3 regions of the Lysinibacillus sp. NPDC093692 genome follow, and region 3 is predicted to be linked to each of the others. Evidence: riboswitches for the same ligand, from Rfam matches in the RefSeq annotation. Region 3 holds a riboswitch; each other region holds the start of a gene.
The links. Region 3 has a riboswitch for cobalamin ahead of ACQKN4_RS21910 (FecCD family ABC transporter permease). Riboswitches for the same ligand answer to the same signal wherever they lie in the genome.
Positions count from the first base shown of each region.

Region 1: it holds a riboswitch for cobalamin, as region 3 does, so the genes downstream of both, ACQKN4_RS11940 ((2Fe-2S) ferredoxin domain-containing protein) here and ACQKN4_RS21910 (FecCD family ABC transporter permease) in region 3, are expected to answer to the same signal.
Region 2: it holds a riboswitch for cobalamin, as region 3 does, so the genes downstream of both, cobT (nicotinate-nucleotide--dimethylbenzimidazole phosphoribosyltransferase) here and ACQKN4_RS21910 (FecCD family ABC transporter permease) in region 3, are expected to answer to the same signal.

Region 1 is NZ_JBNNUW010000009.1:103,664-107,862, forward strand. It holds gene ACQKN4_RS11930 (sirohydrochlorin chelatase) at 1-498, opposite strand, end outside; gene cobJ (precorrin-3B C(17)-methyltransferase) at 513-2,183, opposite strand; gene ACQKN4_RS11940 ((2Fe-2S) ferredoxin domain-containing protein) at 2,188-2,559, opposite strand; cobalamin riboswitch at 2,699-2,881, opposite strand; cobalamin riboswitch at 3,107-3,291, shown strand; gene ACQKN4_RS11945 (energy-coupling factor ABC transporter permease) at 3,439-4,185, shown strand; gene ACQKN4_RS11950 (energy-coupling factor ABC transporter substrate-binding protein) at 4,187-4,199, shown strand, end outside.
Region 2 is NZ_JBNNUW010000003.1:212,096-216,294, forward strand. It holds gene ACQKN4_RS05315 (ABC transporter ATP-binding protein) at 1-541, shown strand, start outside; gene ACQKN4_RS05320 (ABC transporter permease) at 538-1,287, shown strand; cobalamin riboswitch at 1,371-1,547, shown strand; gene cobT (nicotinate-nucleotide--dimethylbenzimidazole phosphoribosyltransferase) at 1,662-2,717, shown strand; gene ACQKN4_RS05330 (trimeric intracellular cation channel family protein) at 2,838-3,443, opposite strand; gene ACQKN4_RS05335 (aminotransferase class I/II-fold pyridoxal phosphate-dependent enzyme) at 3,730-4,199, shown strand, end outside.
Region 3 is NZ_JBNNUW010000027.1:45,732-49,930, forward strand. It holds gene ACQKN4_RS21895 (DMT family transporter) at 1-69, shown strand, start outside; gene ACQKN4_RS21900 (DMT family transporter) at 69-383, shown strand; gene ACQKN4_RS21905 (heme ABC transporter ATP-binding protein) at 767-1,561, opposite strand; gene ACQKN4_RS21910 (FecCD family ABC transporter permease) at 1,568-2,614, opposite strand; cobalamin riboswitch at 2,878-3,069, opposite strand; gene ACQKN4_RS21915 (biotin transporter BioY) at 3,236-3,832, shown strand; gene ACQKN4_RS21920 (NADPH-dependent FMN reductase) at 4,183-4,199, opposite strand, start outside.

The DNA of each region.
Region 1 (4,199 bases), on a different contig from region 3:
TTCTACATATTGAACCGGGAGTTTCTCCCATAACAGGCGTGTAATTTTATAAAAATCACCATTTGCATATGGGTCACTGCCGCCTCGTGCAATTAATAAAACCGCGGTATCTTTATGTTCTTCTTCAGCATTAAAGCCTATTTCTGCTAAACGATCTTCTAAAATCGCAAATATTTCTTCATGGATACCGATTGTTTGACCATATGTGAACGTAATATTTGGATAATGCTCACGCGCATGTTCGATTTCTGCTGGAATATGCATTTTTGAATGTCCAGCATGAAGAAGAATAATCGGAATAACATGCACCTCTGTAGCGCCCTTCTTCACACAGTTCGTAATACCTTCTTCAATGTTCGGCGAGGCAAACTCTAAAAAACATGTTTCTACTAAAAAATTCTCATCAATACGAGGTTTCATTTGCTCGATAAACGTGCGTACCTCTTCATTTCCTGCTTCTAAACGGCTCCCGTGGCCGACAAATAAAATTGCTTTCATCTCATTACCCCTCACTAGTCGCCGCATGGAGCTGGCTCAACTTTTATTTTTGAAGACATATCCTGATACGTAAAATGTAGGATCTTTTTCACACGCTTGAAGTATTTAAACAAACGTTCATTTGGATGTGCATTTGCTTTATATTCTTCGATAATGTCGGTAATAAGCGGTATTAGCTGTTCAGGCTCTAATCCTTCAACAACAGGCTGAGCCGCATGTGCTGTCCGACCAACCGGCTTGGCACCAATAAAAACATCGAATTTACTTTTACGATAAACAATGCCAATATCATCAAATACGGCTCGATAACACGCCATACCACAGCCATTAAAACCAATATTCAATGTTTTCGGTAACGATATACCACCAAGCTTTTCTTGAATCTCTTCCGCATATGGAATCGAATCAGTTTTTTCTCCATAACAGAAATCACAAGCCTTTAACGAAAGTACGTCACCAATTGGTGTTAGTAAAAAGCCTACTTCGCGAAGCTTTGCTGTAATCTCTCCTGGCTCGGACGTAGGAATTTTCAAATGAATTTGGTGGTCTGGTGTATACTCCATCGTTCCTTCCTCACCAACTACCTCAGCTAATGTCATCATTTGTTGAGGAGTAAAAAACTTATTGGCTACCCCAGGACTAACAGCTAATTCAAAAACCGATTCGATTTTTTGTTGAACGAGCTTAGGTGTTACTTTCACAGCGCTAGTTCCCTTCACCTTTGCCAGAGCTGCTGTTGCCATTTCAAGCGATGACTTTTTAGGCTTTGGTTGTGATGTTATAGCTAAACTGGGCTTTATACGATTGGCATTCGGATCTGTTGCAAAATCATTTCGCGCTGCCCCAGTTTCTTGATTCATTGCCCATGGTTCATTTTCTTCCTTCAGTCGTTGATGTGGTCGTAACGGCTGTTTTTCTTCTCCAAGTGTATATTTACGCTGATAACCACGTGGTGTAATCATTTTATTGTCATAGAAAAATGTTGATGAATTCCCGATAATAACGGTTGTTAACATGCCGATATCATGTTCAAGCATTTCTGCTAAAGTCGTCATCGTAATTTCCTGACGGTCACGATACGCGCTTTTCACAAGGCCAACCGGTGTATCGGGCGAACGATATTCTAATAAAATTCGTTGAGCCTCTACGATTTGTCTCGTACGACGTCCACTTTTTGGGTTATAAAGCGCAATAACAAAATCCGCCATTGCCGCTGCTTCTACCCGCTTAGCAATTAAATTCCAAGGTGTTAAGTGGTCACTCAAACTAATAGTACAAGCGTCGTGCATAATAGGAGCACCTAGTAAACTTGCACACGAATTAATAGCAGAAATACCTGGAACAATTTCTACTTCGATACCAGTGGCTTCCGTCCAGCCTAGCTCGATTAATACTTCATACACTAATCCTGCCATCCCATAAACACCGGCATCACCACTAGAAATAACCGATACGATACTTCCAGCCTCTGCTTGACGTACAGCTTCCTGTGCACGTGAAACTTCCTCTGTCATACCAGTACTAATAATCGACTTTGCACTAACTAAATCTTGAATAAGCTCAACATAGGTTTTATAACCAATAATCATATGACTTTGTTGTAGTGCCTCTACAGCACGAGTCGTAATATGTTTAAAGTCTCCAGGGCCAAAGCCAACTACGAAAATCTTACCTTTTTGCGCCATTTTGCTACCCCTCTTTCACCTTTTCAATACCTTTAATGGCTGTTGTTTGTGCTGTACGCTGTAAAGATCCTTCACGTAAAGTAAAGACATGCTCATTATGTAAAGATTCATGATTTAAATCTTGTACGAGTGCCTTCGCATGCTCTGTTGTCGGCACGCGGTACCAATTCCCTTGAGGATAAGCAATGACAACACAAGCATCTTTACACCTACCATTACAGCGAGTCCTTGTCGTATGTATTTCCTTATCAAGTTCCAGTACCTGTATTTCATCACGAATTGCCTGAGTAATGTCCTCAGCATCTTTTTTCATACAGCTACTACCATTGCATATAAAAAGATGTGTTTTCATCCCTTCTAAATTCCAAGTTGTCATAGTTTTTCTCCCCTCATTTGCTTTTAGGAAAAAGAAAAACCTTTACTCTAGACGAAGAGTAAAGGTTTAGTAGAAGCCAAATAAAAACGAATATATACAGGTACTCGCTCTCGCTTCAACTTCTCCCTCCGAAAAGTTTGCATGCATTATCACATAAGCAGGTTTCCTGACTTAAGCTTCCTTTTACTTTCGCGCCTTCCTAGTTCTCACTAGTGGCATCCGCGATTTCATCAGCTATTACAGTAGCGGGGGCTGTATCGGATTCTCACCGATTTCCCTATTATCTTGAAAATATTCAAGCACTTATGGATGTTTTATATGAATTTATTTTTTTTGTAAAATTAAAAACTGTTTCTATCATAGCTTATTTTTTTAAAATTTCAATATTTCTTTCTAAATTTGTGACATTTTCAGTAATTTTTTAATGAAAAATATGACATTCCTTTTCTATTTATCCGAATTTTCGACATAGACACTCAATTAAAAATTTTTTCTTAAAAAGTATAGCATATATATGGAAATTCATGTTACACTTTGTCGTGAAATCACAACTTCATCTTTTTTCGGTGCGAATTGTTCATCATTTCGCTTAAAAGGGAAGCCGGTTTAAGTCCGGCGCGGTCCCGCCACTGTACTAGGGAGTTTTATAGATAATGTCACTGTCCAAAGGATGGGAAGGCCTATAAAACGTTGAACTAAAGCCAGGAGACCTGCCGAAAAATATGTGATCGTTTGAACCTACGAGGATAGGTGTGCGGCTGAGCAAATTAGAATTTTATTTGCATTTTTAGCTATGCACTTTTCCACAATTGGAGAAGTGCTTTTTTGATTTCGTATCGCATACTATTCGAACTATTTTAATGTGAGGAGGAGAAATTTTTGAAATTCTCAGGTTGGAAGCTTAGTTATTTCTTATTGGCATTTTTATTCGTACCAGACCGTGCATTTGCGATGCACATTATGGAGGGCTTTTTGCCAATTGAATGGGCGATTTTTTGGTGGGTCTTATCGATTCCGTTTATTATTTTAGGATTACGTTCTATTCGTAAAACTATTGATGAAAATCCTGAAACAAAAATGATTTTAGGCCTATCTGGTGCCTTTGCCTTTGTACTATCAGCTTTAAAAATCCCTTCTGTAACAGGTAGTTGTTCACATCCGACAGGGGTTGGTCTTGGGACAGTTCTTTTTGGACCATTAGCGATGAGCGTTATCGGAACAATCGTATTATTATTCCAATCTTTACTTTTAGCACATGGTGGGCTGACAACTTTAGGTGCTAATGCCTTTTCTATGGCAATTGCTGGTCCTATTATTGCTTATTATGTTTTTAAGGGTTCTCAAAAAATGGGATTATCATTTTCAGTAGCCGTCTTTTTAGCAGCAATGCTTGGTGACTTAGGTACATATATTGTCACTTCTGTACAATTAGCGCTTGCCTTCCCTTCTGAGGTCGGAGGCTTTATGACTTCATTCACAAAGTTTGCTAGTATTTTTGCGTTCACGCAAATTCCTCTTGCTGTTAGTGAAGGCATTTTAACAGTGATCGTTATGAATTTCTTGAAAAAATACAATGTGAGTGAATTAAAAGCTTTACGCGTTTTCTCGGCAAAGGAGGCTCACTAACATGAAAAAAAATT
Region 2 (4,199 bases), on a different contig from region 3:
TTATGTTAATAGACTTTCTGGCGGGCAAAAACAAAGAATAAGTATTGCATTAAGCATTCTCAATAAACCACAGGTCCTATTTTTGGATGAACCAACAACTGGTTTAGATCCAAACTCCAGAAAAGATTTATGGAATATTATAAAGGACATTAGAGAAGAAGGAACAACAATAATCTTAACGACACATTATATGGAAGAAGTAGAAGCACTCTGTGATAATGTATGTTTTATTAACAATGGGAGTATTTATACTGTAGGAAGACCTGAAGAGATTATTAATAATGCTAATTTAAACTCAGTAATAAAAATAGGTTTAATTGCCGATTCTTCTGTCCATTATTTAGAAAGTTGTCCTGCAGTAGATAAGATTAAAAAAGAAGATGATTATTTCTATTTATATACGAAAGATATTAGAAAAACGTTAGATTATATAAATAAATTAGAAGATGAAAAAAGAATAACAACGACTAGTATAAATATTCAAATGGCGAATTTAGAGGATGTATTCTTAAATATGACTGGAAGTGTTTTGAAAATATGAATAGTTTCGTGAATTTATCTTCTATATTTTTTAAAATGGAAATAAGAAATAAACAAGCGGTTGTTATGAGTACGGTGTTCCCTATTCTTATGATGGCTTTAATGGGTACAGCCGGAAAAGATACGGCAAGAGACGGCATGTCCTATATGACTTATATTTTTCCTGGTATTTTAGGTATGGCTTATGGAGCTATTGGTCTTATAGCATTACCCGTTATGATTGCTTCGTATAGGGAAAGGGGTATTTTTAAAAAAATTAAAGTTACGCCAATCTCTGCATCAAAAATAATGGTATCTATTTTCAGTACACAGCTTTTCATTATGGCTATACAAACAGTTATTATTTTGGTCATTAGTGTTTTCGTTTTTAATGTTCAATTAAATTTTAATTCGATTTACACTCTTTTATTAATCCCGTTGTTATTAATCGGTGGTCTTAGTTTATTAGGCATAGGTTTAATAATCGGAATTTACGCTAATAACACAAAAAATGCCACAACTATGGGAAATCTTTCAAATCTAGTATTCATTTTTTTAGGTGGTACTTTTTTTCCGAGTGATGTATGGCCAAAATTTTTAATGCCATTTGTTTATATTAATCCACTTAATTATATTATTGAAGCTATTAGAAAAACACTTATTTTCGAGACTCAAAATTTTTATACGTATCTGACTGAACTTTCAGTAATAACTGCTATAGCAGTTATTACTTTAGTATTTTGTGTTAAAGTTTTTAAATATGAATAATTAATATCAGTTTACTATAATAAACATGATGCACGAAAATTTCGAATGTTGACATATTAAACACTTTGACGTAAATTAAAAATAATTGCATAAAAGCATTAGGTGCCCATTGCGGGAGAATAGGGAATAAAGTGAAAAGCTTTAGCGGTCCCACCACTGTAAAAGGGAGTTTCATAGAGAATGCCACTAGCATCGTTCTGGGAAGGTTCTATGAAATGTTGAAATTGAGCCAGGAGACCTGCCTATCTGCTTCGTATTATATAGACGATGGAAAAGTCTGTAGTTTATTTGTTATGGATAAACTACAGGCTTTTTATTTTTTTCTCTAAATCATTCTTCGAGTAACAAGGGCAAATAAGAAAGGGGAAATTTTCATGCAATTATTACAACAAACGATCCAAAACATTCAAAGTGCAGACCACAAAATGATGGGGCAGGCAAGAGAACGCATAGATGCACTTTGCAAACCTCCTAGTAGTTTGGGGAAGCTGGAAACTCTAGCTGTGCAACTATCCGGTATTACAGGTGAACTATATCCTGCAATTGATAATAAAGCAATTATTGTCTGTGCCGCGGATCATGGCGTCTGTGAAGAAGGAGTGACGCCGAATCCACAAAATGTGACGGTCTTCCAAACGCTAAATTTCCCAAGAGGAGGAACAGGTGTCTGTGCTGTCGCGAAAATAACGAATGCAAAAATTGTTACGGTAGACGTTGGGGTTAAAGAGGATATTCCACATGATGCTGGTGTCATCATTAAAAAGATTAAATATGGTACGGACAATATGGCAAAGGGTCCTGCTATGTCAAAGGAAGAAGCCATTCAATCAATTGAAGTAGGAATTGAAGTAACTACGGAAGAAATCAAAAAAGGGATAAATGTACTCGGGACAGGTGAAATGGGTATCGGTAATACAACACCTAGTGCTGCTATATTATCGGTTCTTCGCGAGTGTCATCCGAATGAAGTGACAGGCTTCGGTGCAGGAGTTGGACCAGGAGGAATAGCACATAAAGTAGAAGTCATCCGCAAAGCTATAGCATTAAACAAACCAAATCGTCATGATGCTATTGATGTTCTTGCAAAAGTCGGAGGGTTAGAAATTGGCGCGATGGCAGGGGTAATACTTGCTGCTGCTGCACATCGCAAACCTGTTGTTATTGACGGCTTTATTTCTACTATCGCTGCTCTAATTGCGTACGAACTTGAGCCAAACGTAAAAGACTATATTATTCCTTCTCATGCTTCTGAAGAACCTGGTGCAAAAATTGCTGCTGAAATGCTCGGAATTGAACCAATGCTACAAATGAATATGCGATTAGGAGAGGGCTCTGGTGCAGCTTTAGCCTTTCCTATTTTGGATGCAGCAAGCTCTATGATGAAAAACATGACTACATTAGAGGAAGCTATGTTACTGTTGAAAATGTAGATTTATTAATCTTTAGGTACTTATTGTCGCTGCTGTGGATGCACGGCGTTTGTGAAAATAAGAAAAATTCAAAACAAGCCCAAATCTGATATTTGGGCTTGTTAATATGCAACGGTATAGCTATGCTCGATTCAACTTCCGCAACGGTAACCGCCATTTCTTCGTATATGAAAGTATTCTTAATACTGTGATCACACCAAATAATACATATAAAAAGATATCCCCTGAGAAAAGTTGAAGTCCGATAATAAGCCCGGCTAGTGCTGCCCAAACACCATAAATTTCATCACGGAGGACTAATGGTTGTCGTCTAGCTAATAAATCGCGAACAATTCCACCACCTGACCCTGTTAAGACAGCAGCTACAATAACTGCACTAATAGGCATGTCGAGCTTTACAGCATAGAGAGCACCTTGAATCGCAAATGCGGATAATCCGATAGCATCGGTAAAATTGCCCCAGCGATGCCAATGCTGAATAAGACGGTGCGGAAATAAGAAAAATAGCGTAATCGCTGCAATGGCAATTTGGAACATCATATCTTGACCCCAAAGTGTAGTTACAGGTAAACCTATCAATAGATTTCGTATAGCTCCACCACCGAAAGCAGTTACGATACCGAGTATATAGACACCGAATAAATCATATTCTTCTTCCATTGCAATTATTGCCCCGGAAATAGCGAAGGCAATTGTTCCAATGATACTAAAAACCTCCCAAGCCAACCCTTTCACCCCTTAAGTGAATAAAATCATTTCTTGTTGTAGATTAGTTACTAATACGAACTAGAAAACATTAAAGTCTTCTTTTTTGTATCAGAAGCAAAGAAAGCATCGACTTATGATTTGGAATTATCAGATATTAAGTATCTAATTATAGCAGAAATGCATAGATATAGTTTTTAATTTAACTAAGCGCCTAAATGCAATTAGAAACACAAGCAATTTTTGCAGGCAAGCTCACAAATTGTTAAGATAAGATTTGAACAAATGTGAAATGGAGAAGAACATAATGACTTTTACAACCAATTTATTAGAAGAAACACTAGCATTAGCTGCTAAAATAGAAGATAAGGTACGCCCTTTTCATGCAAAGGTAGAAGATATGGCGTTCTTCAATCAACAAAAAGTGCTTGCTGCATTCCGAAAGCATCAAGTAAGTGATTATCATCTGCACCCATCTAACGGTTATGGCTATGATGATGAAGGGCGTGACAATCTAGAACGTGTTTATGCAGAGGTTTTTGGAGCGGAGGCTGCCATTGTGCGTCCGCAAATTATTTCTGGTACACATGCAATCACACTTAGCTTATTCGGAGTACTACGTCCTGGTGATGAATTACTTTATATTTCGGGGCAGCCGTATGATACATTGCAATCAATAGTCGATGGTGGCGATAAAGATACTGGCTCGTTAAAAGATTATAAAATCGGTTATAGCCATGTGGATTTATTGAATAATCAAGAGATCGATTGGGAAGG
Region 3 (4,199 bases):
GTTATCGGTCTTAATTTAGCTGATAACCCTTCGAAAGATTATGATGAAAAGAAAGGAGCTAATGCATAATGGGCTGGTTACTTGTTTTATTAGCCGCAATTTCAGAAATTATCGGTGTTGTAGGTTTACGCTTTTATAGTCAGAACAAAACTATACGTAATTTATTAATATATGTTGGCGGCTTTGGTATGTCCTTTGTGCTTTTATATACCTCCTTTAACTATCTACAGTTAAGCATTGCCTATGTAGTGTGGATTGGTATTGGTACAGTTGGGGCTGTTCTCGTGAATATTATATTCTTCGGTGAATCTAAAAACCTGACGCGAATTATTAGTATCATCGCCATTATCATTGGTGTGGCAGGCTTAAAAGCAGTATCTTAATTTGACTTCAATTCTTTAATACTGTGAATAAGCCTTTTGAAATAAACTTTTTCGTTGAAAATTTATTTTATAACTATGTAAATAGTGTATCTTGAGGATTTTATCACTATTAATTAGAGTGACAGGCCAGAAGATATATACTATATACAGTGGTTGATCTTCGTTACGACTGGGCGACTCCTTGGGGCTCATCGGACGCCCCCAGGAAGCTCTGCTCTGTGCGAAAGCGAAGCGGCAGCAACAACAAATGTTTTAACTGTGCGAAAGCGAAGCGTCAGCAAAAAAGCGCCCGGTCGGAACGGAAATCAACCCCTCGCTTTGCCAAAAACCATAATTACAACCTTAATTTTTTTGACATAATAGGCTTTGATATATCAATCACTTTATGTAGTTTCTAAAGCTTCCTTCGTGAATTGCTCTGGGATATACGTTAAATATGGCTTACCTGTCAGTGAATGTGTTTGAATATCGGCATAAACCCCAAATACATCTTGTAATAATGCCGGTGTAAGTACTTCTTCTGGTGTGCCAAAACAAACAATTCGACCTTGCTGTAAAACATAAATTTGATCGCAATACATAGCCGCAATGTTTAAATCGTGGATTGCAGCAACAACTGTTAATTGTAAGGTTTGGATTAGATCCATAAGCTGCAATTGATGCTGAATATCTAGATGATTTGTTGGCTCATCTAAAATAAGCACTTGTGCTTGCTGAGCAAGGGCACGTGCAACCATCACACGCTTTTTTTCGCCACCTGAAAGAGAGCTATAGCTACGTTTCTCTAAATGAACGATACCCGTTTGCTTCAGTGCATCCTTTACGATTTGAAAATCTTGCTCTTGATCAAGCTCCAATAGTTTTTTATGGGGTGTTCTTCCCATACTCACTAAATCATGCACTGTAAAATCGAATAAGACCGGTGTTTCTTGACTCACAACTGCTAGATTTTTAGCTATATTTTTACTCGATTGCTTTAGAATATCTTGTTCATTTAATAACACTGTTCCACTTTCTGGTTTTAACAAACGATACATATTCTTTAATAGCGTTGACTTCCCACTACCATTAGGACCGATCAACCCAACAAATTGCTTGTCCTTTATTTGAACATTTACTTCATGTAATATGCGTTCATCAGAAATGGAGAATGATATTTGTTTCGCTTCTAATGTCATATATTTTTAATCTCCTTCACCGAAAGAATAATTGTTACGACGTAGCAGCCAAATGAAAAATGGACCTCCGCAAAAAGCCGTGATAATTCCTATCGGCATTTCCTCAGGGGCAATTAATATTCGAGCAAGTGCATCAGCCCAAACTAAGAAGATCCCCCCTAATAATGCGCTAATCGGTATGACATACTTATGATTTGAACCTACAATTAGCCGTACAATATGTGGAATGATTAAACCAACAAACCCAATTGAGCCACTTACAGCAACCAGCACACCCGTTAATAATGATACTAATAAAATAAGCTGTATTCGAAATTGTTGTAAGTTAACCCCTAATGTAACTGCTGCTTCTTCTCCAAGAAGTAATAAATTTAAGCTGCGATAGTTGAGCCATAACAAGGCAAATACTACAATAAAAATGACTGCAGGAATTACAAGAATACTCCATTTCGCACCTGCTAGGCTTCCTAGCATCCAAAACATGACTGCCTTCATTCCCCCCTCTTGCTTCGACAGCATTAAGATAAAATTTGAAATAGCAGATAAAATAAATGACACCGCCATCCCTGAAAGTAAAAGTCGAAAGACGGACACTCTACCGCCAACATGTGATAAGAAGAAAACTAACCCCATTGCTGTGAGAGAGCCTAAAAAAGCTGATACGGACAGAGCATAAACGCCCAGAAATGAAAAGGCACCTAAAATGATGACAGCTGTGGCACCAACCGTCGCTCCAGAAGAAATCCCTAAAATATATGGTTCTGCAATTGAATTACGAACGAGTGCCTGAATAGCTGCTCCTGCAATTGCCAAGCCTGCTCCGACGATAGCAGCGAGTAATACACGCGGAGCCCTTATTTGCCAAATGATAATTTCCTGTGAGCGACTCCAATCTTGTACGATTGAGCTTTGTATAATAGGGATTTTAGAAAGGATAACCTTCCATACATAAAGTGGTGTAACGGAAACCGATCCAACCATAATTGCAATTGTCATTGAAATTATAAGTACTAGAAAAAGGGTCATTGAAAGTAACATAAATTTTCTATTCATCTGTTTATTAACTCCTAATCATTAAACATCAATTTCACCAAGCCGTAATTGTAGCTGATGCTTCGCTAACATTAGCAGAACGAAGATAAATGAAAGAAAAAAGGGTATTCCATACACATGCGCATGGAAATACCCTAGAATCAATTAAACCTCGGCATAATCGCGTCTTTCAGCGTGTGTTTGGACACCCGCTTAAAGAAGTTAAACATAGTTAGATTATCTTCTACTATTGTCCGTAATCGCTTTCATCCTCGTGGGCATTACAGGAATATAACTAAATGGCAGGTCTCCTGACTTCGAATCAAAGCACCTATGATTGCCTTCCCATCCTAGAACAGTGGCTAAGTCATCATAGAACTCCTCGTTACAGTTGCGGGACAGTGTCGGATTTGCACCGACTTCCCTTTTAAGTGACACTTTGTAAAAGATGTCACACCATTAGCATCGAATAATTTAAAATTATGACAATTCTATCATATATTTCAATAGTTAGTCTATACTATCAATCATTTATCAAGTTAAAAAACACCTTTACGTTAACCGGAAATAATAATCAAGTTGACACAAAAACTTTATTTTTTTACACTATTATTATCAACTTTACTTTCTAGGGGTGAAATAATGACAACCGTTGTGGAACATACACATCAAAAATTAAGAACAGTAGATATTGCATACATTGGACTATTTTCAACATTAATGATGATAGGAGCTAATATTACGTCCATTGTACCTTTCATGGTTGTAGGCGGAGTACCGATCACATTGCAAACATTTTTCGCTATTTTAGCGGGACTTATTCTCGGTAGTAGAAAAGGGGCTCTCGCTTGTACTGTTTATATGTGCATCGGTTTAGCAGGCGCACCTGTATTTGCACGATTCAGCGGTGGCTTTGGACAAATTTTAAGTCCTACATTTGGTTTCATTGTCTCTTTTATATTAGCTGCATTTGTCGCAGGGCTTATTGTAGAACGCAGTGGAACGAAGAAAAGCTATATAGTTGCTGCATTAGTTGCAACTGCTATTAATTATTTACTAGGGACAAATTGGATGTACTTTGCCTATAAGCTATGGGCTAGTGCGCCTGATGCTTTCACTTATAAAATAGCATGGCTTTGGATGATGCCTCCTTTGCCAAAGGATATTATTTTAGCTATATTCGCGGGTATTTTTGCATACCGTCTTCAAAAGGTATTGAAAATAATTCCAATTAAATAAAGAGATAAAAAAACTGTCCAAAAGTATATAACATACTTAATTGGACAGTTTTTGGTTCATCACCAAAAGTTGTAAATGACTTTTGTTAAAACGTTTATAGTTGATTGTAGTGTAGACTGGGCGACTCCTCGGGGATCAGCGATAGGGGAACGAAGGCTAAAAGCATCACATCCTGTGATAACGCTTTCGTGACCAACATCGTGTTGGCCCGAGACCCTGCAGCGAAGCGAAGCGGCTCATCGAACGCCCCCAGGAAGCTTTACTCTGTGCGAAAGCAGCGTCAGCAACAAAGCGCCCAGTCGGGACGGAAATCATCCACACGTTTCGGTGCTGATTCAAGTTTTTTATTTTTAAACGTATGTTTTCA